Regions from separate parts of the Streptomyces sp. GB4-14 genome, predicted to be linked through region 1. Evidence: riboswitches for the same ligand, from Rfam matches in the RefSeq annotation. Region 1 holds a riboswitch; the other holds the start of a gene.
The links. Region 1 has a riboswitch for S-adenosylmethionine ahead of thrC (threonine synthase). Riboswitches for the same ligand answer to the same signal wherever they lie in the genome.

Region 1 (14,350 bases):
GACATGGCCGAGGGCCTGGGCATCGCGTACGAACCGCCCGCCGAGCTCTGCGAGTTCGTGCTGACGCGGATCTTCCCGCGCGTGAAGCCGGGACCCGCGCCATGGCCGACGCTGCTGTGGGCGACCGGCCGGGGCGAGCTGGAGGGGCGGGAGCCCGTCACCGAGTGGCGCTGGTGCAACAACCCGGTGCTGCGCTCCGAGCGGCTCGACCTGGAGGGCGTCACCCCCGCGGTCGCCGCGAGCCTGTCCCTCGCGGGCGACGGCGGCTTCACCTGGGCGGGCGGCGCGCCCGCCGAGGGAACGCGCGTGGGCGCCGGCATCGGCGTCAAGCAGTACGAGGAGGGCGCGTTCGTCCCGGAGTGGGGCATGTACGTGCTGGTCCGCCGGGAGGACGACCGCGCGGTGGGCGCGATGGGCTTCCACGGCGCGCCCGCCGACGGCCGGGTCGAGATCGGCTACGACCTCGTCGTGGAGGCGCGCGGGAACGGCTACGCGACCGAGGCGCTGCGCACCCTGTCGGCGTGGGCGCTCGGGCAGGACGCCGTGCACACCGTGGTGGCCGTCGTGGAGGAGACGAACGTGCCGTCGCAGAAGGTCGTCACGCGCGCCGGCTTCACCGAGGTGTCCCGCCAGGACGACCGGATCACCTACGAACTGCGCGCCTGACTCACACCCGCCGGCCCGTCCGCCCGGCCCCCTTGCGCCGCCGCAGCCCCGCCCCGTGCAGCAGCCGCACCACCTCACGGCTGCTCACCTCGACCGCGCCCGCGCGCACCGCGTCCGCGTACCGGTGCGCGGGGATGTCGTAGTGGTCGCGCTCGAAGGCGCGGCGGGGCACGCCCAGGCCGGCGGCGAAGAGGTGCAGTTCGGCGTAGGAGACGTCGCTCACCAGATGGGACCAGAGGCGGCCGTGGCCCGGCCAGGTGGGCGGGTCGATGTACACCGTCACGAGTCGTCCGTCCCGCCGAGTCCGCCGACCGCCGCGACCTTCACGCCCGCCTTGTGGCACACCCAGTGCGGGTCGGGGCCCAGCTCCGGCTCGACCTCCAGCGCGTGCGGGTCGCCGCTGCCGCACACCGGGCACAGCGGCCAGCGTCCGTACCGCTCCAGCAGGGCGTCCTGCACGTCCTGCGCGACCAGTCCGGCCAGGAAGCCGGCGCCCTCCGGCCACTGCTCGACCCACCAGCGGCGGTGCGCGACGGAGTCCTCCACCAGCGACACCACGTCCGCCTCGGCGACCCCGCGCGCCATGAGATCGGCCAGCACGAGGGCGCGCGCCGCGTGCAATTCTTGTTCCAGGGGCGGAGGGGGGCCGGGTTCGCGCTGGGGGTCCATGTCCCCATTGTGCGCACTCTTGACCAGGAGCCCGGGACGAAAATATCTTTCATTCCGTGACCAATGACGTGAAGGAAATTTTCGGGAGCGCCGGGGCCCCACCCGCCCCGCCCGCGCCCGCCGCCCTCGCGGCCAAGGTGCGCACGCTGGCCCCGTCGATGACGCGCTCCATGCAGCGCGTCGCCGAGGCCGTCGCGGACGACCCGGCCGGCTGTGCCGCCCTCACGGTCACCGGTCTCGCCGAGCTGACCGGCACCAGCGAGGCCACCGTCGTCCGCACGGCCCGCCTGCTCGGCTACCCGGGCTACCGCGACCTGCGGCTCGCCCTGGCCGGCCTGGCCGCCCAGCAGCAGTCCGGGCGCGCCCCCGCGATCACCACGGACATCGCCGTGGACGATCCCATCGCCGACGTCGTCGCCAAGCTCGCCTACGACGAGCAGCAGACCCTCGCCGACACCGCCGCCGGACTGGACACCGTCCAGCTCGCCGCCGCCGTGACCGCCCTCGCGGGCGCCCGCCGCACCGATGTGTACGGCGTCGGCGCGTCGGGACTGGTCGCCCAGGATCTCACCCAGAAGCTGCTGCGCATAGGTCTGATGGCGCACGCCCACAGCGACCCGCACCTCGCCGTGACCAACGCCGTGCAGCTGCGCTCCGGGGACGTGGCGATCGCCGTCACCCACTCCGGCACCACCGGGGACGTCATCGAGCCGCTCCGGGTGGCCTTCGAGCGCGGCGCCACGACGGTCGCGGTCACCGGCCGCCCCGACAGCCCCGTCACGCAGTACGCCGACCACGTCCTGACCACGTCCACGGCCCGCGAGAGCGAGCTGCGCCCGGCCGCGATGTCCTCCCGTACGGGCCAACTGCTCGTCGTGGACTGCCTGTTCGTGGGTGTCGCCCAGCGCACCTACGACGCCGCGGCGCCCGCCCTCTCGGCGTCGTACGAGGCGCTGGCGCACCGGCACCGGGCGACCCGCAAGGGTCCGTGAGGGCGGACCCTGCCGCGCACCGGTCGCGTGCGCGCCCCCGCCGTACCCCGTTCCGAGCCGCCGGCCCCGACCGAAAGAACACCGCCCATGACCTCCGCCTCCCGCGACCGTGATCTCCGCTCCCAGCTCGAGACCCTGACCACCGAGGCGTTCCGGCCGGAGCTGGCGGACGTCGACCGGCTGCCGACGCCGGAGATCGCCCGGCTGATGAACGCCGAGGACGCCTCCGTCGCGGGCGCCGTCGCCGAGCAGGTGCCGGCGATCGCCGCCGCGATCGACGCCGTGGCGGACCGGATGGCGCGCGGCGGGCGGCTGGTCTACGCGGGCGCGGGCACGGCGGGGCGGCTGGGCGTGCTGGACGCCTCCGAGTGCCCGCCCACCTTCAACACCGACCCGGCGCGGGTCGTCGGCCTGATCGCGGGCGGCCCTCAGGCCATGGTGAACCCGGTCGAGGGCGCCGAGGACTCCGCCGAGCTGGCCGAGTCCGACCTCGCCGCGCTCGGCCTCACCGCGGACGACACGGTGGTCGGCATCTCCGCCTCCGGCCGCACCCCGTACGCGATCGGCGCCGTCGCGTACGCCCGCGGGCGCGGGGCGCTCACCGTGGGGCTGTCGTGCAACCGGGGCAGCGCGCTCGCGGCGGCGGCCGAGCACGGCATCGAGGTGGTCGTGGGCCCGGAGTTCCTCACCGGCTCCACCCGCCTCAAGGCCGGCACGGCGCAGAAGCTCGTGCTGAACATGATCTCGACGATCACGATGATCCGGCTCGGCAAGACCTACGGGAACCTGATGGTCGACGTGCGCGCCTCCAACGAGAAGCTGCGCGCCCGCTCCCGCCGGATCGTCGCCCAGGTCACGGGCGCCGACGACGAGGCCGTGGAGCGCGCCCTCGCGGCCACGGACGGCGAGGTCAAGAACGCGATCCTGGTGCTGCTGGCCGGGGTGGACGGACCGACGGCGGCCCGGCTGCTGGACGCGGCCGGCGGACATCTGCGGGCGGCGCTGGCGGCCGCGGGGAGCTGACCGCGCGGGCTGGGATACTGGAGCGGTCCCCCACCCGGAGAATCCACCATGAACCACGCACAGCTCACCGCCCTCGGCCGGGCACTGCGTGTGCTCGGTGAGCACGGCGAGGCGCTCTCCGCCGACACCCCGGACGCCCGGCTGCACGAGGTGCGCAACGACCTGCGGCGGGCCCTGGACCTGCTGGAGGACACCGTGACCACGGCGCCGCCCAGCACGCGCTGCGCCGAGCACCCCACCGGGCCGGTCGACGAGAGCGCCCCGGACCTGTGCCTGCTCTGCGAGACCCGGCGCCGTGCCGCCCGCCGCGCCGAGTTCAACGGCCCGGCCCCGCAGACCCGCCCGGCCGGCCCCGCCCCGTCCCGGTACGGGGTGCGGGGCGACCGCCCGCAGCCGCAGCAGCGCTGGCTGCCGGAGATGTGGAACGGCCAGGCGTGGCAGCTGTGCGGCACCCCGCGCCGCGACCGCCAGGAGGCGGAACTCTTCGTCAAGGCCCAGCTCCGCACGGCCCGCCCGGCGATGGCCTACCGCGTCGTCCACGAGTTCACCGACTACGAGGTCCTGCGGGTATGGGGCACCCCGGTCCGCGTGGACATCGAACCGATGGGCAACATCTGAACCGCGCGAGCCGCACGCCACCTTGAGCAGCACGGGGTGCGCGGCGCCCCCGGGGCGTCTCATGGGTGCCGTCCGCCACCCCCGGAGCGTGCGGCTCGTCTTCCTTGGCTCCCGCCTCGAGCGGCGGGCGTGTCACCCGGCCCGGCCGCGCGCCCCCGCGTGGCAGTCGCCCGACACGGACCACGCGGCACGAAGGCGCGGCGCCCCCGCCGGAGGGGCACCGCGCCACGCCCGGAAGCCGGGCCGGACTCAGCTCAGCGACCTCAGCGACGCCGCGTCGTACGCGGTCAGCTCGTCGAAGCGGCCGGCCAGCACCTTCGCCGCCCACTCCGGGTCCTGGAGGACCGCCCGGCCCACCGCGACCATGTCGAACTCGTCGCGCTCCAGGCGGTCGAGAAGGTCGTCGATGCCGCGCAGCCCGGCGCCCTCGCCGAGGAAGGCGCGGCCGAACTCGCCGTCCAGGCCGACCGATCCGACCGTGATCGCGGGACGGCCGGTCAGCTTGCGGGCCCAGCCGGCCAGGTTGAGGTCGGAGCCGTCGAACTCGGGGAGCCAGTAGCGGCGGGTGGACGCGTGGAAGGCGTCGACGCCGGCCGTGGCGAGCGGGGCGAGGATCGCCTCCAGCTCCTGCGGGGTCTCGGCGAGCCGGGCGTCGTAGTGGTCGGCCTTCCACTGCGAGAAGCGGAAGACGACCGGGAAGCCGGGCGACACGGCCGAGCGCACGGCCTGCACGATCTCGACCGCGAACCGCGTGCGGGCCACCGGGTCGCCGCCGTAGGCGTCGGTGCGGCGGTTGGTGCCGGCCCACAGGAACTGGTCGATGAGGTACCCGTGGGCGCCGTGCAGCTCCACGCCGTCGAAGCCGATGCGCTCGGCGTCGGCCGCCGCCTTCGCGAACGCCGCCACGACGTCGTCGATGTCGGCCCGGGTCATCTCCTTGCCGCCCTCGGTGCCGTCCAGGCGCAGCCCCGACGGGCCGACCGCCGGCGCCTCGGGGAAGGGCGGCTTCCCCTGTTCACGGACCATGCCGACGTGCCACAGCTGCGGCATGATGCGGCCCCCGGCCGCGTGCACCGCCTCCGCGACCTTCGCCCAGCCGGCCAGCTGGTCCTCCCCGTGGAACCGCGGGACGCGGTCGCTGATGCCGGCGGACGGGTGGCCGACGTACGTGCCCTCGGTGACGATCAGCCCGACCCCGGCGGCGGCCCGGCGGGCGTAGTACGACACGACGTCGTCCCCCGGCACGCCGCCCGGCGAGAACTGGCGGGTCATGGGCGCCATGACGATGCGGTTGGGCACGGTCAGCCCGTTCAGGGCGACCGGCCGGGCCAGGATCTCGGCGGCACGTCCGGTGGTCTGGGAGGCGGCGACGGTCATCGGGGGATCTCCTCGCGGATACTCGACGGTATGTGTACGTGCATACAACGCACACATCGTCGAACCCGCGCGAGGCGCAGAGCATTCCCGCCCCCTCCCCGCCCCTACCCGTGACGCCGGTCACCCCGAGGCGCCCGGACACGCCGAAGGGCGGCACCCCCACTGCGGGAGTGCCGCCCTCCGGATTTCGGACGGGTCCGAACCTGACGGGTCAGGCTCAGAAGTCCATGTCACCGCCCGGCATGCCGCCGCCGGCCGGGGCCGCGGCCTTCTCCGGCTTGTCGGCGATGACGGCCTCGGTGGTGAGGAACAGCGCGGCGATCGACGCGGCGTTCTGCAGCGCGGAGCGCGTCACCTTGGCCGGGTCGATGATGCCTTCCTTGACCAGGTCGACGTACTCGCCGGTCGCGGCGTTCAGGCCGTGGCCGGGGGTCAGGTTGCGCACCTTCTCCACCACGACACCGCCCTCGAGGCCGGCGTTCACGGCGATCTGCTTCAGCGGGGCCTCGAGCGCGAGCTTCACGGCCTGGGCGCCGGTCGCCTCGTCACCCTCGAGCTCCAGCTTCTCGAACACCTGGGAGGCCTGCAGCAGGGCCACGCCACCACCGGCGACGATGCCCTCCTCGACGGCCGCCTTGGCGTTGCGCACGGCGTCCTCGATGCGGTGCTTGCGCTCCTTGAGCTCCACCTCGGTGGCGGCGCCGGCCTTGATGACGGCCACACCGCCGGCGAGCTTCGCCAGGCGCTCCTGCAGCTTCTCGCGGTCGTAGTCCGAGTCGCTGTTCTCGATCTCGGCGCGGATCTGGTTCACGCGGCCCTGGACCTGGTCGGCGGAGCCGGCGCCGTCCACGATGGTGGTCTCGTCCTTGGTGATGACCACCTTGCGGGCCTTGCCCAGCAGGTCGAGGGTGGCGTTCTCCAGCTTGAGGCCGACCTCCTCGGAGATGACCTCGCCGCCCGTGAGGATGGCGATGTCGCCGAGCATGGCCTTGCGGCGGTCGCCGAAGCCCGGGGCCTTGACGGCGACGGACTTGAAGGTGCCGCGGATCTTGTTGACGACCAGGGTCGACAGGGCCTCGCCCTCGACGTCCTCGGCGATGATCAGCAGCGGCTTGCCCGACTGCATGACCTTCTCCAGGAGCGGGAGCAGGTCCTTGACGCTGGAGATCTTGGAGTTCGCGATCAGGATGTACGGGTCGTCGAGGACGGCCTCCATACGCTCCATGTCGGTGGCGAAGTACGCCGAGATGTAGCCCTTGTCGAAGCGCATACCCTCGGTGAGCTCCAGCTCCAGACCGAAGGTCTGGGACTCCTCGACGGTGATGACGCCTTCCTTGCCGACCTTGTCCATGGCCTCGGCGATGAGCTCGCCGATCTGGACGTCGGCGGCGGAGATGGAGGCCGTGGAGGCGATCTGCTCCTTGGTCTCCACGTCCTTCGCCTGCTCCAGCAGGGCGGCGGAGACCGCCTCGACGGCCTTCTCGATACCGCGCTTCAGGGCCATCGGGTTGGCGCCGGCGGCGACGTTGCGCAGGCCCTCCTTGACCAGGGCCTGGGCGAGAACGGTCGCCGTGGTCGTACCGTCACCGGCGACGTCGTCCGTCTTCTTGGCGACTTCCTTGACCAGCTCGGCGCCGATCTTCTCGTACGGGTCCTCGAGCTCGATCTCCTTGGCGATGGAGACACCATCGTTGGTGATCGTGGGGGCGCCCCACTTCTTCTCGAGGACGACGTTGCGGCCCTTGGGGCCGAGCGTCACCTTCACGGCGTCCGCGAGCTGGTTCATGCCGCGCTCGAGGCCGCGCCGCGCCTCCTCGTCGAACGCGATGATCTTGGCCATGTGAAGTGGTCCCTCCAGGACTGGGGGTGATTCCTTCGGACCGCGCCCGCGCCCGCGACGGACGGCTCGCCGGCCGTGTGGTTCCTTGCACCACCCGGCCTGGCGGGCCTCACCGACCCGGTCCTTCGTTGTCACTCTCACCTTCAGAGTGCTAACGCCAATGATTAGCACTCGACCCCGGAGAGTGCAAGGCGCGCTCGCGGAGCGGCGCCGGATTCGAGAGGCCCCCGAGAGGCGTACGAGCCAGTCGCACCAAGGGTTCGCGCCCGCGCTCAGCCTCGGGCGAACACGGCGCGCACGGCGCGCGCGCCTAGGGCACGACGAGACACGACGAGGCACGACGAGGCACGACGAGACACGACGAAGGGCCCGCACCCCGGAGGGTGCGGGCCCTGTCGCCGGCAGAAGATGTCGCGTGCGGCTGGTAGCGCGTTCAGGCGGTGACGCGAACCATGTCGGCCTGCGGGCCCTTCTGACCCTGCGAGATCTCGAACTCGACCCGCTGGCCCTCTTCAAGGGTGCGGTAGCCGTCCATCTGGATCGCGCTGTAGTGGACGAAAACATCCGCACCACCGTCGACCGCGATGAAGCCGTACCCCTTCTCCGCGTTGAACCACTTGACGGTGCCCTGAGCCATGCCTAACTCCCCTATTACTGGCCCTTGCACAGATCCACACTTCGCGGACCCGGGTCAGACCTCACCCCCCAACGGTTGGGGGCGTGCGCCGGAACGCGTCGACCGCGGCTGAATGTATCTGTCCAACTGCCGTCTGCAACAGGTCAATCGGACGAGAAATCTGGACGCCACCGGTCCGGAATGTGGCAAGAATTCGCCAGAATTCAGGGCAAGTCGGGCCGGGCAAAGGAGACAAAAGCCGCGAAAGGAGCCCGCACTTTGGCTACATCCAGTCGGGTCTGCGGCAGGAATTCAGGGTTCTCGATCTCTGGATCGGGAGCGCGTTCCCCAACTCTACCGCGCTCAACCCCATGGAATTGCCCCCTCCGGATCTCTCACGGAGGGGGCAATGCCGTAAACGCTCGGTAACGATCATTACCGAAGGTAATGATCAGCCTCCGGCGACCGCCGGGATGATCGAGACGCCGGCGCCTTCCGGGGTGGCCGTCTCCAGCCCCTGCTCGAAGCGCACGTCGTCGTCGTTGACGTACACGTTCACGAACCGGCGCAGCTTGCCCTGGTCGTCCAGGACGCGCGCGGCGATGCCGGTGTGCTTCTTCTCCAGGTCCTGGATGACCTCCCCGAGGGTGGCGCCCTCGGCGGTGACCTCGGCCTTGCCCCCGGTGTAGGTGCGCAGAATGGTAGGGATACGAACGGTGACGCTCACTTTGAACCTCCGGTCAGGTGACAACCCCAGGGGCGCGGGGAACTGCGCGAACAACCCCCGCCGGCCCGCGGACGATGGACGAGCGGCTCTCAGACGAGCCCGGCCTCACGGAATGACTCCAGGCTGGGCCGGATCGTCGCCGTCAGCCCGGTCCCGGCCACCGCGTCCAGCGTCTTGAGCCCGTCCCCGGTGTTCAGCACGACCGTGGTGAGGGACGGGTCGAGCGCCCCGCTCTCGATGAGCTTCTTCGTCACGCCGACCGTGACCCCGCCCGCGGTCTCCGCGAAGATGCCCTCCGTCCGCGCCAGCAGCTTGATCGCCTCGACCACCTGCGCGTCCGTGACGTCCTCCACCGCACCGCCCGTGCGACGCGCGACGTCCAGGACGTACGGCCCGTCCGCCGGGTTGCCGATCGCCAGCGACTTGGCGATCGTGTTCGGCTTCTGCGGGCGGACGACGTCGTGCCCGGCCTTGAAGGCGGTGGACACCGGCGAGCACCCCTCGGCCTGGGCGCCGAAGATCTTGTACGGCTTGTCCTCGACGAGCCCGAGCTTGATCAGCTCCTGGAGACCCTTGTCGATCTTCGTCAGCTGCGAGCCGGAGGCGATCGGGACGACCAGCTGGTCCGGCAGGCGCCAGCCGAGCTGCTCGCAGATCTCGTACGCGAGGGTCTTGGAGCCCTCGGCGTAGTACGGCCGCAGGTTGACGTTGACGAAGCCCCAGCCCTCGCCGGCCGGGTCGCCGATCAGTTCGGAGCAGAAACGGTTGACGTCGTCGTAGTTGCCCTCGATGCCGACGAGCTCGCCGCCGTAGACGGCGGCCATGACGATCTTGCCCTGCTCCAGGTCGTGCGGGATGAACACGCAGGAGCGGAAGCCGGCCCGGGCGGCGGCGGCGCCGACCGCGCCGGCCAGGTTGCCGGTGGAGGAGCAGGACAGCGTGGTGAAGCCGAAGGCGCGCGCGGCCTCCAGTGCCTGGGCGACGACCCGGTCCTTGAAGGAGTGCGTGGGGTTGCCGGAGTCGTCCTTGACGTAGAGGCCGCCGGTGACGCCCAGCTCGCGGGCCAGGTTGTCGGCCTGGACGAGCTTGGTCCAGCCCGGGTTCAGGTTCGGCTTGGTCGCCACGTCCGCGGGGACGGGCAGCAGCGGCGCGTAGCGCCAGATGTTCGCGGGACCCGCCTCGATGCGCTTGCGGAGCTCTTCGGTGTCGTAACCCGAGAAGTCGTAGGCGATCTCCAGCGGGCCGAAACACTCCTCGCAGGCGAAGACCGGGCCGAGGGGCACACGGTGGCCGCACTCGCGGCAGGACAGCGCGGCGGCGGGACCCAGGTCGACGGAGTTCGCGGTGTCGGTGGTGCTTGCAACAGTCTGCACAGCCATGGAGGCGAGGCCCTTTCTCCTCATCTTCCTCACGACGCACTTCGCCGTGAGACGGATTTGGCACCTTCCCTAGCCGGGAGCCTCGCCACGTCGCGTGACAGGAACCGACTGGAGGGTTGCCGGGGCTTCATCGGGCCGTGTCCCTCTGCCCCTCTGGATGAGCGGTGTTCAGTTGTGCGCCCCGACACCCCCCGGGATGCGGGGTCCGTCGGCGCTGTTCAAGACTGTAACCGAAGGCCCGGACGGCGGAGGAAGCCGTCCGCACACCGAGATGGACCACCCCCGGCCAGTGAGGAGTCCGCCGTGCTGGAAGAAGTCGAGCGCTGGCTGATCGAGCGCTCCTGGTCGGTGTCCGACCGTCCTCTGCACCGGATCCTGGCGGCGAAACGGGCCTCCGGACAGACGGTGAGCGTGGTGCTGCCCGCGCTGAACGAGGAGGCCACGGTCGGCGACATCGTCTCCGTCGTCCGGCACGACCTGGTGCTCCAGGTGCCGCTGGTCGACGAGGTCGTGGTGATCGACTCCGGCTCCACGGACCGCACCTCCGAGGTGGCCGCGGCTGCGGGCGCGAGGGTGGTGCACCGGGACGTGATCCTGCCCCGCATACCGGCCGTGCCCGGCAAGGGCGAGGTGCTGTGGCGGTCGCTGCTGGTCACCCGCGGTGACATCGTGTGCTTCGTCGACGCCGACCTGAGGGACTTCTCCTCCGACTTCGTCACCGGCATCGTCGGCCCGCTGCTCACCGAACCCGGTCTCCAGCTCGTCAAGGCCATGTACGACCGGCCGATGACGCTGGCCGACGGGAGCACCACGGGCGCGGGCGCCGGGCAGGGCGGCCGGGTCACGGAGCTGATGGCCCGCCCGCTGCTCAACATGCACTGGCCGCAGCTCGCCGGGTTCGTGCAGCCGCTGGGCGGGGAGTACGCGGCCCGCCGCAGCCTCCTCGAACAGCTCCCGTTCCCCGTCGGGTACGGCGTCGAGCTGGGCATGCTGGTCGACGCCCTGCACCTGGTGGGCCTGGACGCGCTGGCCCAGGTGGACGTGGGCGTGCGCAAGCACCGGCACCAGGACGGGCAGGCGCTGGGCCGGATGGCCGCCGCGATCTACCGCACCGCGCAGCTGCGGCTGGCCCGCGCGCATCTGCTGCGGCCGTCGCTGACCCAGTTCGAGCGCACCGGGGACGCCTTCGAGCCCCGCACGTACTCGGTGGACACCGAGGAGCGGCCGCCGATGAGGGACGTCGCGGAGTACCAGGCCCGCCGGGTGGCCTGACCCCGACGGCCCGCCCCGCCGCCGGGTGGCCCGGCCTCGTCCACCGCCGGCCGGTGTGACGCACCGCCACGTTTGAGGCACGGGGGGCCGGGCTAGGTTGAGGCGTATGGCTTCAAGCTTCGGTGCAGCTCAGGTGCTGGTCGCCTCCAACCGGGGGCCGGTGTCGTACGCGGTCGCGGACGACGGTTCGCTGAGGAGCAGGCGGGGCGGCGGGGGACTGGTCTCCGGCCTCTCGGCCATCGGCCCCGAGTCGGGCGCCCTGTGGGTGTGCTCGGCACTGTCCGACGGCGACCGCGAGGCCGTGCGGCGCGGGGTCGGGGAGGACGGCGTGCGGATGCTGGACATCCCGGCGGACGTGCACGCGGACGCGTACAACGGCATCGCGAACTCGGTGCTGTGGTTCGTGCACCACATGCTGTACCAGACCCCGCTGGAGCCGGTCTTCGACGCGGAGTTCCGCCGTCAGTGGGCCTCCTACGAGACCTACAACCGCGCGTTCGCCGAGGCGCTGGCCGAGGAGGCCGCCGAGGGCGCGGCCGTCCTGGTGCAGGACTACCACCTCACCCTGGTCCCCGGCATGCTCCGCGAGCTGCGCCCCGACCTGCGCATCGGGCACTTCTCGCACACGCCGTGGGCGCCGCCCGAGTACTTCGCGATGCTGCCCGACGACATCGCGCGGCAGGTGCTGCGCGGGATGCTCGGCGCCGACCGGCTCGGCTTCCTCACCCGGCGCTGGGCGGACGCGTTCACCGCGTGCTGCGAGCGGTTCGCCGGCGGGCTCGGAGAGACCCGCATCGGGGTGCACGGGCTGGGCGCCGACGCGGACTTCCTGCGCGCCCGGTCGCACGAGGCGGACGTCGACGAGCGGATGGCCGCCCTGCGCGAGGAGATCGGCGAGGGGCGCCGGACGATCGTCCGCGTCGACCGCACCGAGCTGTCCAAGAACATCGTGCGCGGCCTGCTGGCGTACCGGCAGCTGCTGGACGACCGGCCCGAGTGGCGCGAGCGTGTGGTGCACGTCGCCTTCGCCTACCCGTCCCGGCAGGACCTCGCCGTCTACCGCGACTACACGGCCGAGGTGCAGCGGCTCGCCGAGGAGATCAACGAGCGGTACGGCACGCCCGGCTGGCGCCCGGTCGTCCTGCACGTCAAGGACGACTTCGCCCGCTCGCTGGCCGCGTACCGGCTGGCCGACGTGGCCCTCGTCAACCCCATCCGCGACGGCATGAACTTGGTCGCCAAGGAGGTCCCGGTGGTCTCCGACGCGGGCTGCGCGCTGGTGCTGTCCCGCGAGGCCGGCGCCCACGAGGAGCTCGGTGAGGACGCGATCACCGTCAACCCGTACGACGTCGTCCAGACGGCCGAGGCACTGCACGAGGCGCTGTCCATGCGCCCGGAGGACCGCACGGAACGCGGCAAGCGGCTGGCCGCGGCGGCGACCGCGCTGCCACCGGCGCGGTGGTTCCTGGACCAGCTCGAAGCACTGCGTGGATAGGTTGGGGCGCATGGCCAGTCAGACGGATTCCACGGACCCCGGCGACCTGCCGACGCCCGCCACGCAGGCCGGGCGGGACGGACTGGACGCCCTTCTGGCCCGCCCGGGCAAGGCGCTGATCGGGCTCGACTTCGACGGCACGCTCGCGCCGATCGTGCCCGACCCCGAGCAGGCGCGCGCCCACCCGGGCGCGGTGCCCGCGCTCGCCGCGCTCGCCCCGAAGGTCGCGGCGGTGGCCGTCGTCACCGGCCGCCCGCCGGGTGTCGCGGTCCGCCACGGCGGTTTCGCGGGCGTGCCCGGTCTCGAGCACCTGGTGGTGCTCGGTCACTACGGCGCCGAGCGCTGGGACGCGGTCACCGGTACCGTCACCGCCCCAGCCCCGCACCCCGGCGTCGCTGCCGCCCGCGCCGAGCTGCCGGGGCTGCTGGACCGGGTGGGGGCGTGGCAGGGCACGTGGATCGAGGAGAAGGGCCGGGCGGTCGCCGTCCACACCCGCAGGGCGTCCGACCCGCAGGCCGCCTTCGAGGCCCTTCGCGAGCCGCTGGCGGACCTCGCGACGCGGCACGGTCTTGTCGTGGAGCCGGGGCGGATGGTGCTGGAGCTGCGGCCGCCGGGGATGGACAAGGGGGTCGCGCTGCTGGAGTACGCGCGGGAGATCGGGGCGGGGTCGGTTCTCTACGCCGGGGACGACCTCGGGGACCTGGCCGCCTTCACGGCGGTGGACAAACTCCGCGCCTCCGGCACGCCGGGTGTGCTGGTGTGCAGCGGCAGCGAGGAGGTCACGGAGCTGCGTGAGCGTGCCGACCTGGTGGTCGACGGTCCGTCGGGGGTGGTGGGACTGCTGCGGGCGCTGGCCGGGCGGCTCGCCTGACGAGGGTTTCCGCGTCACACGCCGGAGGGGCCGGGAACCGGCCCCTCCGGCGTGTGGGGAGCGGGGTCCGGGGCGGAGCTTCGGCACGGTCACCGCTCCGCGCGCCGCGCCTCCCGCACTCGCCGCAGACGGTTCACCGTCACGGGATCGTGGGCCAGCGCCCGCGGGTCGTCGAGCAACGCGTTGAGGAGTTGGTAGTACCGCACCGGTACCAGCCCCAGCTCCTCGCGGATCACCCGCTCCTTCGCCCCCGGCGAGGCAGCCCCCCGCCGCTCCAGCGCCAGCACCGCCCGCTCGAGCTGCCCCAGCCCTTCGCTCTCGCGTTCACCCATGCCGGCAGGCTACTCCGCGCTCTCCGCCCGCACGGCCGCCGCCTGAAGCTCCCCCAGCACACCCGCCGGACTGCCCCCCGGCTCCACGGCCCGCCCGATCTTCTGCTTGATCGCCGCGTTCACCGAGGCCCACGACATCTTGCCCACCGGGTACAGCTCCGACAGCGGCAGCTGGTCGAGGAACGGCTTGAGTTCCTTGTCCTGCCCCGACGCCGCCATGGCCCGCGACGCGGAGTTGGTGACCGGCAGCAGGTCGTACTCGCGGGAGAACTTCAGCACGTTCTCCTCGCTGTAGACGAAGTCGAGGAAGTCCCCGATCTCGTCGCGGTGCCCGTTCTTCTCGAACGCCATCATCCAGTCGGCGACGCCCAGCGTGGACGGCGTCCTCCCCTCGGCGCCGGGGATCGGCACCATGCCGTACTTCACGCCCTTCTTCTGCGCCATCTCCATCAGGGAGGGGTGCCCGTTCAGCA
Region 2 (14,350 bases), 1.3 Mb from region 1:
CAGGGCGAGGGCGGTGCTCCGCTCGGACCCTGAGGACGGTGCGGTACGGCGATGGGACCCCACGGGAAGTCGCGCTCCTTCCGCTGGCGGACAGGGAAACGCGGCAGACAGTAGCCGTCGGGGCGGCCCGCGGAGCCACGGCCAGGGCGGCACGCACGGTGACGCCCCGCCGTTGACCTGGGTCGCGGCGGGGCGTGGAGGGGGTGCGGGGCCGTCGGGAATCCCCCGAACGGGGGCACCCGGGGCGGTGTCCGGTCGGGCGGACGCCGGTCGGGTCAGACGCGGACGCCGAACATGAAGGGGCCGCCGATGGTGTTCATCGACTCGTAGCGCACGACGGTTCCGGTGCGGGGGGCGTGGATGATCTGGCCGTTGCCCGCGTAAAGACCCACGTGGTGCAGGTCGTTGAAGAAGAAGACCAGGTCGCCGACCTTGAGCTGGTCCACCGAGTAGATCTTGGTGCCGGCGCCGGTCTGGGCCTCGGAGGTGCGCGGGATGCCGACGCCGGCCTGCGCGTACGCCCAGGAGGTCAGGCCCGAGCAGTCGAAGGAGGACGGGCCGGTGGCGCCGTAGACGTACGGGGTGCCGAGCTTGCTCTGCGCGGCGGCGAAGGCGGCGGCGGCGCGGCCGGAGCCGGCCGGGACGTTGACCGAGAGGGCGTCGCGCTCGCTGGCGCGGGTGGCGCGGTTCTGCTCCTCGGCGAGCTGCGCCTTCTCCGCGGCGGTGAGGCTGTTGAGCAGCTTCTGCGCGGAGGCGAGCTTCCCCTGGACTTCCTTCTTCTTCTTGCCGAGTTCCGCCCGGGTGGAGGACAGGTCCTTCAGCTTCTCGGCGGCCTCGGCGCGCTGCTGGGCCAGTTCGCGCTGCTTCTCCTGGATCTTCTTCAGCGAGTCGACCTGCTGGGCGCTCAACTGGTCCAGGGTGGACGCCTTGTCGAGGTAGTCGTCCGGGTCGGCGGAGAGGAAGAGCTGGACGGAGGGGTCGATGCCGCCGCTGCGGTACTGGGCGCTGGCCATCGAACCGAGGCCGTCGCGCAGGTCGTTGAGCTCCTGCTGGCCCTTGGCGACGTTGTCCTGGATGGTGGAGATCTCCTTCTGGAGCTTCTCCTGCTTCTCCTTGGCCCCGTTGTACTTCTCGGTGGCCTGCTCCGCCTGCTCGTAGAGCTTGTCGACCTTGGCCTTGACCTCGTCCTTGCTCGGCTTCTCGCCGGGGGCCGCGTTGGCGGCCTGCGAGCTCATGACGACGGCAGCAGCGGCGGCGGTGGTGAGCACAGTCACGCGTGCGCGGCTCGGCTGCTTGGGACGACGGTGGGACGCCACGGAGACGAGCTCCTTCTCGAGAGTGATCGCGCGAGCGAGGGTTCGAAGGCAGACCCTAGTGATTCTCTTGTGATCAGTTCAAATCCCCGGGCACAAAATCTCCGCTACAGCGCGTTTATTACGTGACAACTCACCTGCAGTGACGCTGTCTTGACGCTACGTTGCGTGACGGTTCCGTCAATTCAGGCATTACCCCTGTACGTTGCACGAGGGACGGATGCGCATCAGATACTAGGAAAGCCTTTTGAGGAGCACGGCGGATGCGACGGGGCGCGCGCCGGCGCGTGCGACCCCGTCGGCGACCTCGCGGTCGGTGGAGGCGACGATGACCGGCCGCCCCGGCGGCTCGGCGCGCACGAGCTGGCGGATGAGCTCGTCGGCGGTGACGCCCGGCTTGGAGAACAGCACCCGCACCCCGCGCGGCGGCGCCAGCAGCACCGGCGCGGCCAGTTCGGCGCCGTCGAAGACACAGGTGACCTCGGCGCCGGTCTGGGCGGCGAGCTGGGCCAGCTGGCCGAGCAGCCGCAGCCGCTGCTTCTCCAGCGGCATCTGCGGATAGCCGGTCTTGGTGACGTTGTAGCCGTCGACGACCAGATGCGCCTGCGGCAGGGCGAGGAGCTGGTCGAGGACGGCCGGGTCGTCCTCGGACAGCGCGCGGGCGGCGATGTCCTTGGGGGTCATCCGGCCCGGCTCCAGGGCGTCCACGGTCTCCGCGGGCCGCACGGACACGGGAGGCAGCGCCAGTTCGCGCCGGAGCCCCTGGGCGGCGTCCAGCACGGTGTCGAGCAGCAGCCGTACGCGCATGTCCTCGACGCTGCGGCCCTCGCGGGCGGCGCGGCGGGCGGCCTCCAGGGCGGCCTCGGTCTCGCCGAGCCGGGCCTTGAGGCGCCGGGTCTCGCTCTCGGCGGCGGACACCTGGGCCTGGCCCTCGGCGCGCACCGCCTCCATCTCGCCGCGCAGCTTGCGCAGGGCGGCCTCGCCGCGCTTGACGTCGGCGAGGGCGGACCGCAGCTTGCGGTGCAGGGAGTCGGTCTCCTTCTTCGCCGCGTCCAGATCGGCGCGCAGCCGCTCGGTCTCGGCGCGGGTGTGCTCACGGGCACGGTCCAGTTCGGCGCGCAGCCGCTCCAGCTCGGCGCGGGTCTCCTCGTCGGCGCGCTCGGCGTCGGCGCGCTGCGCCTCCTCACCGGCGGCGGTGACCAGCTTGACCCAGCCCGGCGGGCGGAGCACGTAGGCCGCGGCCGCCACGTCGAGCGGGTCCGCGGCCGGAGGCGGGGAGCCGGAGTCGAGGGCGCCGGTCAGTTCCGGCTCGGTCTCTCTGAGCTTCTCGCCGATCCGCTGCCGGAACAGCGGATCCGTCTCCAGCGCCGCCGCCATCGCGTTGCCGGCGAACTTGGCGCGGCGGTTCGGGGTGAACCGGGCGTACTGCCGCAGTTGCGCGGGGAGCTCGGCGACGGTGAGACCGCCGAAGCCGTCCGCGACGATCTGGACGACCTTGCGGCGCACCCCGTCGGGCAGCGGACGGTCGAGCACCTCGGCGGCGCCGTCCTGCGGCCCCCCGCCTGTGGTCTCCACCATCCGTCACACCCCAATGCCCGTGTGCGGCCCCGTCCGCGGGGTCGCCGTCAGCGGGGCCTTCCCCCACTCCCGACGTCGCCCGAGCGGGAGGGGCCCCCTTGTCTCAGGAACCGGCGCCCGGCCTGTCCACGAGTTCCACCTGGTCCACGGCGTTGCACCAGCGGCACCGCACCGACTCGATCGTCTCATCGAGCACCTCACGCTCCTCGACCTTGGGCTCTCCGGCCAGATCGAGGTGCACGTACTCGACGACCTTCGACGAGCGGGTGACGTCGAAGCGGGTGAGGTTGCCGCACAGGGTGCAGCGCCACCGCGTCGAGTCGGTCGGCAGGGGAACCGTCATCGTGGCTGTTCGCCTTTCTCCAGTGTCCTTGACGCACCGGGCGGCCGGTGCGTGTGGCTCGTAACCCTACGGCCTGCCGGGCCCGCGCCGCCCGCCCGTCCACGGCGGCGAGGCGATCCGCACGGTTGCGTCCGGTTACGTCATGCTCTGTACCCATGATCCGCAACTGGACCGCTGCGGCCGCCGGGGCGCTGAGGACCACGCCCGCCCCGGTCACCCGCACCCTGATCGTGCTGTGCTGCCTGGTCTTCCTGATCGGGCCGGCCTCGGGGCTGCACCCGGCGCACGGCTCCGGTGAGGAGTTGCTCGCCGCCCAGCGGGACTACTTCCGCCGCTGGGGAGTGATCCCCGCAGACCTGTTCGACGGGTCCCCCGCGGCCGTCCTCACCCCCGTCACGGCGCTCTTCGTGCACGGCAGCTGGGTGCATCTGCTGGGCAACATGCTGTTCCTCCACGTGTTCGGGCCGATGACCGAGGCACGGATGGGCCGGGTGCGGTTCGCCGTCTGCTACGCCGGCTGCGGCTACCTCGCCCTGCTGGGGTACGCGGCCGTCAACGCCGGCTCCGAGCGGTCCCTGGTCGGGGCCTCGGGGGCGATCTCGGCGCTGCTCGGGGCGTTCCTCTTCCAGTTCCCCCGCGGGCGGGTCACCAGTCTCCTGCCGTTCGCCTTCTTCCTGCCGGTACGGCTGCCCGCGTGGGCGGTGCTGCCGTTCTGGGCGGCCCTGCAGTGGGCGGCGGCCGGGCGCACGCCGGAGGGCGGGCCCGGGGTGGCCTATCTGGCGCACCTGATGGGCTTCGCGCTGGGGTTCGGCTGCGCGTGGGTGTGGCGCGGCGGGGCGACTACAGTGAAGTCCGCCCCTGCTCCGGCCCCCGAGGGAGAGAACCAGCCGTGATCACCGCGATCGTCCTCATCAAGACCAGCGTGGACCGGATCCCCGAGATCGCGGAACAGATCGCCGCGCTGGACAGCGTCAGCGAGGTCTTCTCCGTCACCGGCACGTACGACCTGATCGCCATGGTGCGGGTGCGGGAGCACGAGGATCTGGCCGAGGTCATCCCCGGCAGGATCAGCAAGATCCCGGGTGTGGAGGGCACGGACACGCATGTGGCGTTCCGGACGTACTCCCAGCACGACCTGGAGGCGGCGTTCGCCATCGGGCTGGACAACTGACCTTCCGGGGCCCCGCCCCGGACCCCGCCCCTCGAACGCCGGAAGGGCCGGTCCCATCCCGTCCGGCGTTCGCGGAGGGGGCCCGCCAGGGCCGGAGAAGGGTCAGGCGCGTCCCGAGGTGTCGGGCACGCACCGGCCGTCCACCGTCCGGTACTTCCACCGCGCCCCGTCCCGCACGAGCTCCCGCACCGCCCGCACGAACCGTGCGACGTGCTCCTCCGGCGTCCCGGCCCCGAAGCTGACCCGGATCGCGTTGAGCGCCCCCGCCTCCGGCGCCCCGCACTCCCCCGCGCCGCCCGTGTCGCCGCCCAGCAGCCTCCGCACCAGCGGGTGCGCGCAGAACAGACCGTCCCGTACGCCGATGCCGTACTCCGCGGACAGCGCCGCCGCGAAGTGGGAGCTGTTCCAGCCGTCGACCACGAAGGACAGCACCCCCACGCGCGGCGCGTCGTCGCCGAACAGGGACAGGAACCGTACCTCCGGCACGTCCGCCAGCCCCTCCCGCACCGCGCGCACCAGGGCGTCCTCCCGCGCGGCCAGCGCGTCGAACCCGGCTTCGGTGAGCGCCTTGCAGGCGGAGGCGATGGCGTAGGCGCCGATGACGTTGGGCGAGCCGGCTTCGTGGCGGGCGGCGGTCTCGTGCCACCGCACGTCCACTCCCCCGTCCGCGCGCCGGGCGACCGTGCGGCTGGCGCCGCCGCCGGCGAGGTAGGGCTCGGCCTCGCGCAGCCAGTCGGCGCGGCCGGCCAGCACTCCGGAACCGAAGGGGGCGTACAGCTTGTGCCCGGAGAAGGCGACCCAGTCGACGTCGAGGTCGCGCACGCCGACCGCGCGGTGCGGGGCGAGCTGGGCGGCGTCCAGCACGATCCGGGCGCCGTGCGCGTGCGCGGCGGCGGCGAGTTCGCGGACCGGCCACAGTTCGCCGGTGACGTTGGAGGCGCCGGTGACGCAGACCAGCGCCGGCCCGTAGGGGTCGCGGTCGGCGAGGGCGCGCTCCAGGGTCGCGACGGCCTGCGCGGGGCTGTCGGGGGCGTCGAGGACGGTCACCCGGCCCGCCCGCTGCCAGGGCAGCAGCGCGGCGTGGTGCTCGGTCTCGAAGACGAACACCTCGCAGCCGTCGGGCAGGGCGGCGGCGAGCAGGTTGAGGGAGTCGGTGGTGGAGCGCGTGAACACCAGGTGATCGTCGGCGCGGCAGTCCAGGAACTCGGCGACGGTACGGCGGGCGTTCTCGAACAGGTCGGTGGAGAGCTGGGAGAGATAGCCCGCGCCGCGGTGGACGCTGCCGTAGTACGGGGCGTAGGCGGCCACGTCGTCCCAGACCCGCTGCAGGGCGGGGGCGCTGGCGGCGTAGTCGAGGGCGGCGTAGGTGACCTCGCCGCCGGTGACGAGGGGGACGGCGACGTCCCGGCCGAGGACGGGCAGCGGGGCGCGGACGGACGGCTCGGCGGCGACGGTGGCGGCGGCGGCAGGCATGACGGGACTCCCGGAGGGCAGGGCGGATCCTCGCGCGGGCGGACGGCACGACGGCGGCGCTCCGGCGCGGAGGTGAAGAGTGGAAGGGGATGCGGAGGCGGGGCTCGACGCCCTAGCGCATTCGCTTGCTCACAGAAGACTCCTCGACGACCAGGACCCCTGGTGTGCGAGGGGTCCGCGCTTGCCGTGAGCCCTGCTGCTCACGGCCTGGTCCTCACCCGGGGCACCCCGCCACGGACGGAGGGTTGCCGGACAGCCGGCCGGGGCCTGATGGCTGTCACTCATGACCTGAGAGGGAACGTAACCGAGGCGACGGCCGCCCCGCAACCCGTATCCGGATGGCGGGACGGCCGTACGGCGCCTACGCGTTGGTGACGGCGACCCAGCGTTCGAGGACGCGCCTGGCGGCGCCGGAGTCGATGGACTCGGCGGCCTGCTCCATCCCGGCGCGGAGCTGCTCGGTGAGCGTGCCGGCGCCGGGCTCCAGGGCCACCAGCGCCGCCGCGGAGTTCAGCAGCACCGCGTCCCGTACGGGGCCCCGCTCGCCGTCCAGCAGCCGGCGGGCGACCTCGGCGTTGTAGGAGGCGTCGGCGCCGCGCAGCGCCTCCACCGGGACCAGCTCGATGCCGACGTCGCGCGGGTCGAAGGTCTCCTCGGTGACCTTGCCGTCGCGGACCACCCACACCTTGGAGGTGCCGGTGGTGGTCAGCTCGTCGAGGCCGTCGTCGCCCCGGAACACCAGGGTGGAGTTGCCGCGCCCGGCGAACACCCCGGCCATGATGGGCGCCATCCGTGCGTCGGCGACGCCGACGGCCTGCGCCCGGACCTTCGCCGGATTGGCGAGCGGGCCGAGGAAGTTGAACACGGTGCGGACGCCGAGCTGGCCGCGGGCGGCGGCCACATGGCGCAGCGCCGGGTGGAACCTCACCGCGAAGCAGAAGGTGATGCCGGCCTCCTCGGCGACCTCGGCGACCCGGCGCGGGGTCAGGTCGAGGTTGACGCCCAGCTTCTCCAGCACGTCGGAGGCGCCGGAGGCGGAGGACGCGGCGCGGTTGCCGTGCTTGACGACCTTCGCACCGGTGCCGGCGACCACGATCGAGGACATGGTGGAGATGTTCACCGTCCTGGCGCCGTCGCCGCCGGTGCCGACGATGTCGACGGTGGCGCCGGGCACCTCAATGACGTTGGCGTGGTCGTAGAGCGCCCGCACGCAGCCGGTGATCTCGTCGACGGTCTCGCCCTTGGCCCGCAGGGACACCGCGAACCCGGCGATCTGCGCGTCGGTCGCCTCGCCGCGCATGATCAGGTCCATCGCCCAGGCGGCCTCGTCGGCGGTCAGGTCCCGGCCGTCCAGGAGGGTGTTCAGCAGGGCGGGCCAGGAGCGGCCCGCCGCGGTGTCGCCTCCAGCGGGGGTCACAGCGCTCATGGTCGCTCCTGACGGTCGTAGCGGGTCCTCGGGGACCGGACGGGTCCCGCACCCACCCTATCCAGCCGCGAGCACGGCGAAGGGCCCCCGTCCGCAGAACGGACGGGGGCCCTTCGCTGTCGTGTGGCGACGTGTGGAGAAGCTCCGGGGATCAGTGGTGGCCGTGGCCGCTCGTGATCTCCTTGTACTCCTCGACGGTCGGCTTCGGAATCTGCGACTCCTCGCCGTAGAAGCCCTTGCTGAGCTTCGCGCGCAGCTTCTCGCTGGCCTTCACCTTGCGCCGGACGCCGTTCTCGTCGACCTCCGGACCGAGCTCGAGCGGCTTGGGCTGCTCGTGCGCGGTGAGGGTGTACAGCTGCTCCTGGCTGAGCGGCTCGTGGACCTCGATGAACTCACCGTGCGGCAGGCGCTTGATGATGCCCGACTCGCGGCCGTGCAGCACCTTCTCCTTGTCCCGGCGCTGCAGGCCGAGGCAGATCCGCTTGGTGACGACGAACGCCACGACCGGGGCGACGAAGAACGCGATCCGGACGAACCAGGTGATGGCGTTGATCGACAGGTGGAAGTGCGTGGCCCAGATGTCGTTGCCGCCGCCGATGAGGAGCACGAAGTACAGCGTCATCCAGGCGACACCGAACGCGGTGCGCGTCGGGGCGTTGCGCGGGCGGTCCAGGATGTGGTGCTCGCGCTTGTCGCCGGTGACCCAGGACTCGATGAACGGGTACACCGCGATGGCCACCAGGACCAGCGGGAAGATCATCAGCGGGATGAACACGCCCAGGACGAGCGTGTGACCCCAGAAGTTGATCTCCCAGCCCGGCATGACACGGACCAGGCCCTCGGAGAAGCCCATGTACCAGTCCGGCTGGGCGCCGGTGGAGACCATGTCGGGCCGGTAGGGGCCGATGGCCCAGATCGGGTTGACCGTGGCGATCGCGGCGACGGCCGCGATCACACCGAAGACCAGGAAGAAGAAGCCTCCGGCCTTGGCCATGTACACCGGCAGCAGCGGCATGCCGACCACGTTCTTGTTGGTCTTGCCGGGGCCCGGGAACTGCGTGTGCTTGTGGTAGAAGACCAGGATCAGGTGCGCCACCACGAGGCCGAGCATGATGCCCGGCAGCAGCAGGACGTGGATCGAGAAGAACCGGGCCACGAAGTCGTCGCCGGGGAACTCGCCGCCGAAGAGGAAGAACGACAGGTACGTGCCGACGATCGGCACGGACAGGATCGCGCCCTCCATGAAGCGGATACCGGTGCCGGAGAGCAGGTCGTCCGGGAGCGAGTAGCCGGTGAAACCGGTGAACATGCCGAGGACGAGCAGCAGGAAGCCGAACAGCCAGTTGATCTCACGCGGCTTGCGGAACGCGCCGGTGAAGAACACGCGCATCATGTGCACGAACATGCCGGCCACGAAGATCAGCGCGGCCCAGTGGTGGATCTGCCGGATGAGCAGACCGCCACGGACGTCGAAGCTGATGTCCAGCGTCGACTTGTACGCCTCACTCATCAGCTGGCCCTGCAGCGGGACGTAGCTGCCGTGGTACTCCACCTCGTTCATCGACGGGTGGAAGAACAGGGTCAGGTACACACCCGTGAGGATGATGATGATGAAGCTGTACAGGCAGATCTCACCCAGCATGAACGACCAGTGGTCGGGGAAGATCTTGCGCATGTTGGCCTTGGCCAGGGAGTAGATCCCCAGCCGGCCGTCGGCCCAGTCGGCGACCCGCTCGCCGGCCGGTGCCTTCCCGCGGGCGCGGGAATCGGTGCTGGTCGTAGTACTCATCCGCGCTCCCAGAAAGCAGGGCCGACGGGCTCTTCGAAGTCGCCGAGCGCTTCGAGGTAACCCTCGTCGTTCACGCCGATGCGCAGCTGAGGCAGCGGGTGACCGGCGGGACCGAAGATCACCTTGGCACCGTCGGCGAGGTCGAAGGTGGACTGGTGGCAGGGGCACAGGGCGTGGTGCGTCTGCTGCTCGTACAGGGAGATCGGGCAACCGACGTGGGTGCAGATCTTCGAGTAGGCCAGGATGCCCTCGTGCGACCACTCGAGCGCGCGCTTGTCCTTGATGTCGTCCGGCTGGATGCGGACCAGCATCAGGGCGGCCTTGGCGATCTCGTTCTGGAAACCGTGGTCGTGCTCCTCCAGGCCCTCGGGCTTGGCGAAGGTCAGCGAACCCACGATCAGGTCCGACGGACGCAGCGGCTCGTTGGTGTTCATGTTGACGAGCAGCTTGCCCTTGGACCACAGGGTGTGGCGCAGCTTCGTCCCGGGCAGCGGCCCGAGGTCGCGCAGCAGGACCACACCGGAGAGCGGGACCAGGGCGAGCGCGCCGAACATGGTGTTGCGGATCAGCTTCCGGCGGCCGATCACCGACTCCTTGGCGCCCTGGCGGAAGTCGTCCATGACCTTCGCGCGGACCTCGGGGGCGGCCTCGATCGGGTGACGCTCGTCGGCCAGCTCGTGGTCCGACATCAGCGTGCGGGCCCAGTGGACCGCGCCGGCGCCGATGCAGAACAGGGCGAGGCCGAGCGTCATGCCCAGCGCGAAGTTCAGCGCGCTGATGTGGCCGAGCGGCCAGATGTAGACCGCCTTGTCGACCGGGATGGTCACGTACGAGGCGATGAAGCCGACGGTGGCCAGCATCGACACCGTGAACAGCAGGGCGACCGTGCGCTCGGACCGCTTGGCGGCCCGCTCGTCGATGTCCTGCACCCGCGGCTCGTGGGGCGGGAGGCCCGGGTCGGCGAACGGGTTCTGCTCGTCCGCGAGCTTCACCGCTCCGTGGCTGGTGTCCTGCGCTGCGGGCAGGTTCTCTTCGGGAATGTCTTGGCTACTCATGACTTCTTGGCCTTTGCGGTCCGAGCGGCGACCCACACGGCGACCGCGATCAGCGCGCCCAGTCCGAAGATCCACGCGAACAGGCCTTCGGCGACGGGGCCGATACCGCCCAGCGCCAGGCCGCCGTAGCTCTCGGTCTCCTCGCCGTTGACCGCGTTCAGGTACGCGATGACGTCCTTCTTGTTCTGCTCCGACAGGGTGCTGTCGGGGAAGGAGGGCATGTTCTGCGGGCCGGTGAGCATGGCCTCGTAGATGTGCTTCGGCGTGACGCCCTCCAGGTCCGGGGCGTACTTGCCGTGCGTGAGCGCGCCGCCCTTGCCGGTGAAGTTGTGGCACTGCGCGCAGTTGTTGCGGAACAGCTCGCCGCCCTTGGCCGCGTCGGCGCCCTCGGGGCCGTACTGCTCCTCGGTCGGGACGGCCGGGCCGGCGCCCAGGGAGGCGATGTACGCCGCCAGCTGGTCGATCTCGGCCTGGGAGTAGATGTTCTTCTTGCGCGGGATCTGCGCAGCCTGCGAGGTGGCGGCCGGCATACGGCCGGTGCTCACCTGGAAGTCGACCGCCGCAGCGCCCACGCCCACCAGGCTCGGGCCGTCGGACGTGCCCTGACCGCCGGTGCCGTGGCAGCTCGCGCAGCCGACGGTGTAAAGCTTCTTGCCCTCCTCGATGGTGAGGGACTGGGCGGTTTCGTCGGCCTGCGCCTTGTCCGCGGGTGCGAACACGGCGTACAGCCCCCCGGTGCATGCCAGCGCGAGGAGTAGGACGACGAGCGCCGCCAGCGGATGGCGTCGTCGTGCGGAGAGCTTTTTCACGGATTACCCCGGTGTCAGGATCTTCTGCGTCGATGCTTCTGTTGGGTGCGCTGTGGTCAGCGCGCGCGGATGAGGCCCGCCTACTTGATCATGTAGATCGTGGCGAAGAGGCCGATCCAGACGACATCGACGAAGTGCCAGTAGTAGGACACGACGATGGCCGCGGTGGCCTGCTCGTGGGTGAACCTCCGGGCCGCGTAGGTCCGGCCCAGGACCAGCAGGAAGGCGATCAGGCCGCCCGTCACGTGCAGGCCGTGGAAGCCGGTGGTCAGGTAGAACGCCGAGCCGTACGGGTCGGAGGAGAGGGACAGGCCCTCGTGCTTGACCAGCTCGGTGTACTCGAAGACCTGGCCGCCGATGAACACCGCGCCCATGATGAAGGTGACGATGAACCACATCCGGAGCTTCTTCACGTCACCGCGCTCGGCGGCGAAGACGCCGAGCTGGCAGGTGAGCGAGGAGAGCACCAGGATCGTGGTGTTCGTCGCCGAGAACGGGAAGTTCAGCAGGTCGGCCTTCTCCGACCAGAAGTCGGGTCCGGTCACCGATCGCAGGGTGAAGTACATCGCGAAGAGGGCCGCGAAGAACATCAGCTCGGAACTCAGCCAGATGATGGTTCCGACGCTGGTGAGGTTCGGTCGGTTGACCGACGGGTGCGCGTGCCCGGTGTCTACTGTCGTTGCTGTCGCCACGCCGACATTATGTCGGTCGCTTATCCCGCCCTCACTCCCGGGGGTGCCGTTCGGTGTGTTCGCCCCTCCTGGACTGCCCGTATGGCCCAGGGGAGCCCCTTTCGAAGCCGTGTCCGAACCAGTGTTGACGGGCGGTCCGAGGGGGTAGCATCCGCGCCATCGGTACCCGAAGTTCCCGACAGAGCCGTGCCCTCTCTCTTACGCGTGGAGGAACAATGCAGGCGACCGCCACGGTGCTGGTCTACAGCGACGACGCCAACACCCGGGAGCAGGTGCGGCTCGCCACCGGGCGGCGGCCGGCGCCGGACGTGCCCCTCGTGGAGTTCGTGGAGTGCGCGACGCCGGCAGCCGTGCTCACGGAGCTGGACCGGGGCGGCATCGACGTGTGCGTCCTGGACGGCGAGGCCGTGCCGATGGGCGGCATGGGGCTGTGCCGGCAGATCAAGGACGAGATCTTCAACGCCCCTCCGGTGCTGCTGCTGATGGGCCGCCCGCAGGACGCCTGGCTGGCGACCTGGAGCCGCGCGGAGGCCGCGGTGACGCTTCCGGTGGAGCCGGTGGAGTTCGCGAACGCCCTGGCCTCCCTGCTGCGCCGGAAGGCGCTGGCGGGCGCCTGAGGCTTCGGCGCCGGCCCTGGCGGCCGGACGGGGCCGCCGGCCGCCCGTGGGCGTGCGCGGCGGCCCTGAGCTGTTTCACACGGCCGCGGGCCGCAGCCGTGCCACCTGCTGGGCGGTGTCGGGGGTCTTCCCGCTGCCCGTGAGGGCGCTGCCCTCGCGCCACTTGTCCCAGGTCAGGTTCCAGTCGCCGAAGCCGTTGCCGAACGGCTCCATGGTGTCGCCCTCCGAGTTCACGACCTCCACGAGGTCGCCCTGGCGGAAGGTGTCGAAGAACCACTCGGCGTCGGCGGTGCTCATCCCGACGCAGCCGTGGCTGACGTTGGCGTAGCCCTGCGAGCCGACCGACCACGGGGCGGCGTGCACGTACTCGCCGCTCCAGGTGACCCGGGTGGCGAAGTGCACGTCCAGGTCGTACGACTCGGACGAGCCCTCGGCGATGCCGACGGTGGTGCTGCGCATGCGTACGAAGCGTTCCTTGGCGAGCACCACCTTGACGCCGTTGCGGGTCTCGAAGCCCGGCTTGCCCGTCGTGACGGGGATCTGCTTGATCTCCTCGCCGTTCTTGTGGACCGTCAGCCGGTGCGCGGCGGCGTCCGTGACGGCTATCACACGGTCACCGGTGCGGATGGTGAGCGGCTTGGCCGCGTCGCCGCGCAGCCGGTCGCCGACCTTGATGCCCTCCAGGTTGCTGCGCACCTCGACGGTGGCGTTGGCCGGCCAGTACTCCTTGGGCCGGAAGTGCAGCTTCTTGTCGTCGACCCAGTACCAGGCGCCGGTGACGGAGGGCGTGGAGTCGACCTTCAGGCCGCGTTCCACGACGGCACGCTGCGCCGGCTCCTCGACGGGCTCGCTGAGCTCCGCGACGAGCGGCTGTCCGACGCCGTACGTGCCCGCCTCGGGGCCGAAGGTGATGCCCAGGCGCTTGGCGGCGCCGGGCTTGCCGGTGCTGAAGGTGAGGACCTTGCGGCCGGGCCTGCCGTCCTCGTCCTCGGTGCTCACGCGGACCGTGTACTGCGCGGAGGCGGCCAGCGGGGTGGTGCTGTGCCAGCGGCTGCCGTCGGCGGCCAGTTCACCCGCCAGGTGCCGTCCGGAGGCGTCCACGGCGACGACGTCGGTGATGCGCCCGTCGGAGTCCTCGGCGGTGATCTCGAGGGGCTTGTCGGGGTCGGCGGGCTTGCCCTCGTCGAGGGAGCCGCCGAAGGAGATCTGGTCCGTCGCGTCGTACGGCTCGGCGGACAGCGGGCTGCCGTCTGAGGAGCAGCCGGTGACGCCCGCGCCGAGGGCCGCCACCAGCAGCGCGCAGCCGGCGAGGCGGGCCCGCGTGCCGCGCAGGCCGGTGCGGGGGGACTCTGTGTCTCTCATGGCCTCACGCTAGGGAGCCCGGCCCCTCCCGGCTCACCGGGCGGCCCGAACGGGTGAGGCGGATGCGGCAAAGGCGGGAGCCCGGACCCTCCTGACGGAGTGTCCGGGCTCCCCGGTGCCTCGCGGCGTGTTACTGGGTGCGGTTCTCACCGCGGTAGTACTCGAAGACCCAGCCCCACAGGCCGATCAGCAGCAGCGGCGCGGAGAAGTACATCAGCCACCAGCCGATCGCCACGCCCATGAAGGCGAAGGCGCCGCCCGCGGCCAGGGCCAGGGGCTGCCAGCTGTGCGGGCTGAAGAACCCGACCTCGCCGGCGTCGTCGGCGACGTCCGCCTCCTTGTTGTCCTGGGCGCCCACGTCGACCCGCCGGGCGGTGAAGCCCAGGTAGAAGCCGATCATGATGCTCAGGCCGAAGGACAGGACGAGGGCAGTGGTGCCGACCGGCTCCTTCGACCACAGGCCGTAGACCACGGCCATGGCCAGGAAGAAGAGGCTCAGCCACATGAACATCTTGCCCTGGATCTTCACTTGCCGGCCTCCTTGCCGCCGGAGAGGGCCTTCTCGCCGTGACCGGCGTTCTCGAGCTCGTCGAGCGCGGCGATCTCCGGGTGGTGCAGGTCGAACGCCGGGGATTCACTGCGGATCCGCGGCAGGGTGAGGAAGTTGTGCCGGGGCGGCGGGCAGGAGGTCGCCCACTCGAGGGAGCGGCCGTAGCCCCACG

Region 2: another riboswitch for S-adenosylmethionine. It lies ahead of ELQ39_RS23555 (aminotransferase class V-fold PLP-dependent enzyme); the one in region 1 lies ahead of thrC (threonine synthase).

Annotation. Positions count from the first base shown of each region.
Region 1 covers NZ_RZHO01000002.1:3,570,912-3,585,261, reverse strand. The annotation lists gene ELQ39_RS17815 (GNAT family N-acetyltransferase) at 1-666, shown strand, start outside; gene ELQ39_RS17810 (DUF4031 domain-containing protein) at 668-949, opposite strand; gene ELQ39_RS17805 (hypothetical protein) at 946-1,335, opposite strand; gene ELQ39_RS17800 (MurR/RpiR family transcriptional regulator) at 1,392-2,327, shown strand; gene murQ (N-acetylmuramic acid 6-phosphate etherase) at 2,415-3,350, shown strand; gene ELQ39_RS17790 (hypothetical protein) at 3,399-3,968, shown strand; gene ELQ39_RS17785 (NADH:flavin oxidoreductase) at 4,218-5,345, opposite strand; gene groL (chaperonin GroEL) at 5,563-7,185, opposite strand; gene ELQ39_RS17775 (cold-shock protein) at 7,619-7,822, opposite strand; gene ELQ39_RS17770 (ubiquitin-like small modifier protein 1) at 8,253-8,528, opposite strand; gene thrC (threonine synthase) at 8,618-9,907, opposite strand; SAM riboswitch class I at 9,925-10,071, opposite strand; gene ELQ39_RS17760 (glucosyl-3-phosphoglycerate synthase) at 10,211-11,179, shown strand; gene ELQ39_RS17755 (alpha,alpha-trehalose-phosphate synthase (UDP-forming)) at 11,286-12,674, shown strand; gene otsB (trehalose-phosphatase) at 12,685-13,545, shown strand; gene ELQ39_RS17745 (DUF3263 domain-containing protein) at 13,635-13,877, opposite strand; gene ELQ39_RS17740 (extracellular solute-binding protein) at 13,887-14,350, opposite strand, start outside.
Region 2 covers NZ_RZHO01000002.1:4,876,617-4,890,966, reverse strand. The annotation lists gene ELQ39_RS23585 (C40 family peptidase) at 1-63, opposite strand, end outside; gene ELQ39_RS23580 (C40 family peptidase) at 276-1,316, opposite strand; gene ELQ39_RS23575 (NYN domain-containing protein) at 1,548-2,891, opposite strand; gene ELQ39_RS23570 (hypothetical protein) at 2,995-3,234, opposite strand; gene ELQ39_RS23565 (rhomboid family intramembrane serine protease) at 3,390-4,127, shown strand; gene ELQ39_RS23560 (Lrp/AsnC family transcriptional regulator) at 4,124-4,405, shown strand; gene ELQ39_RS23555 (aminotransferase class V-fold PLP-dependent enzyme) at 4,508-5,878, opposite strand; SAM riboswitch class IV at 6,051-6,167, opposite strand; gene trpD (anthranilate phosphoribosyltransferase) at 6,240-7,304, opposite strand; gene qcrB (cytochrome bc1 complex cytochrome b subunit) at 7,456-9,093, opposite strand; gene qcrA (cytochrome bc1 complex Rieske iron-sulfur subunit) at 9,090-10,148, opposite strand; gene qcrC (cytochrome bc1 complex diheme cytochrome c subunit) at 10,145-10,957, opposite strand; gene ctaE (aa3-type cytochrome oxidase subunit III) at 11,038-11,649, opposite strand; gene ELQ39_RS23525 (response regulator transcription factor) at 11,865-12,266, shown strand; gene ELQ39_RS23520 (L,D-transpeptidase) at 12,342-13,628, opposite strand; gene ELQ39_RS23515 (cytochrome c oxidase subunit 4) at 13,759-14,157, opposite strand; gene ctaD (aa3-type cytochrome oxidase subunit I) at 14,154-14,350, opposite strand, start outside.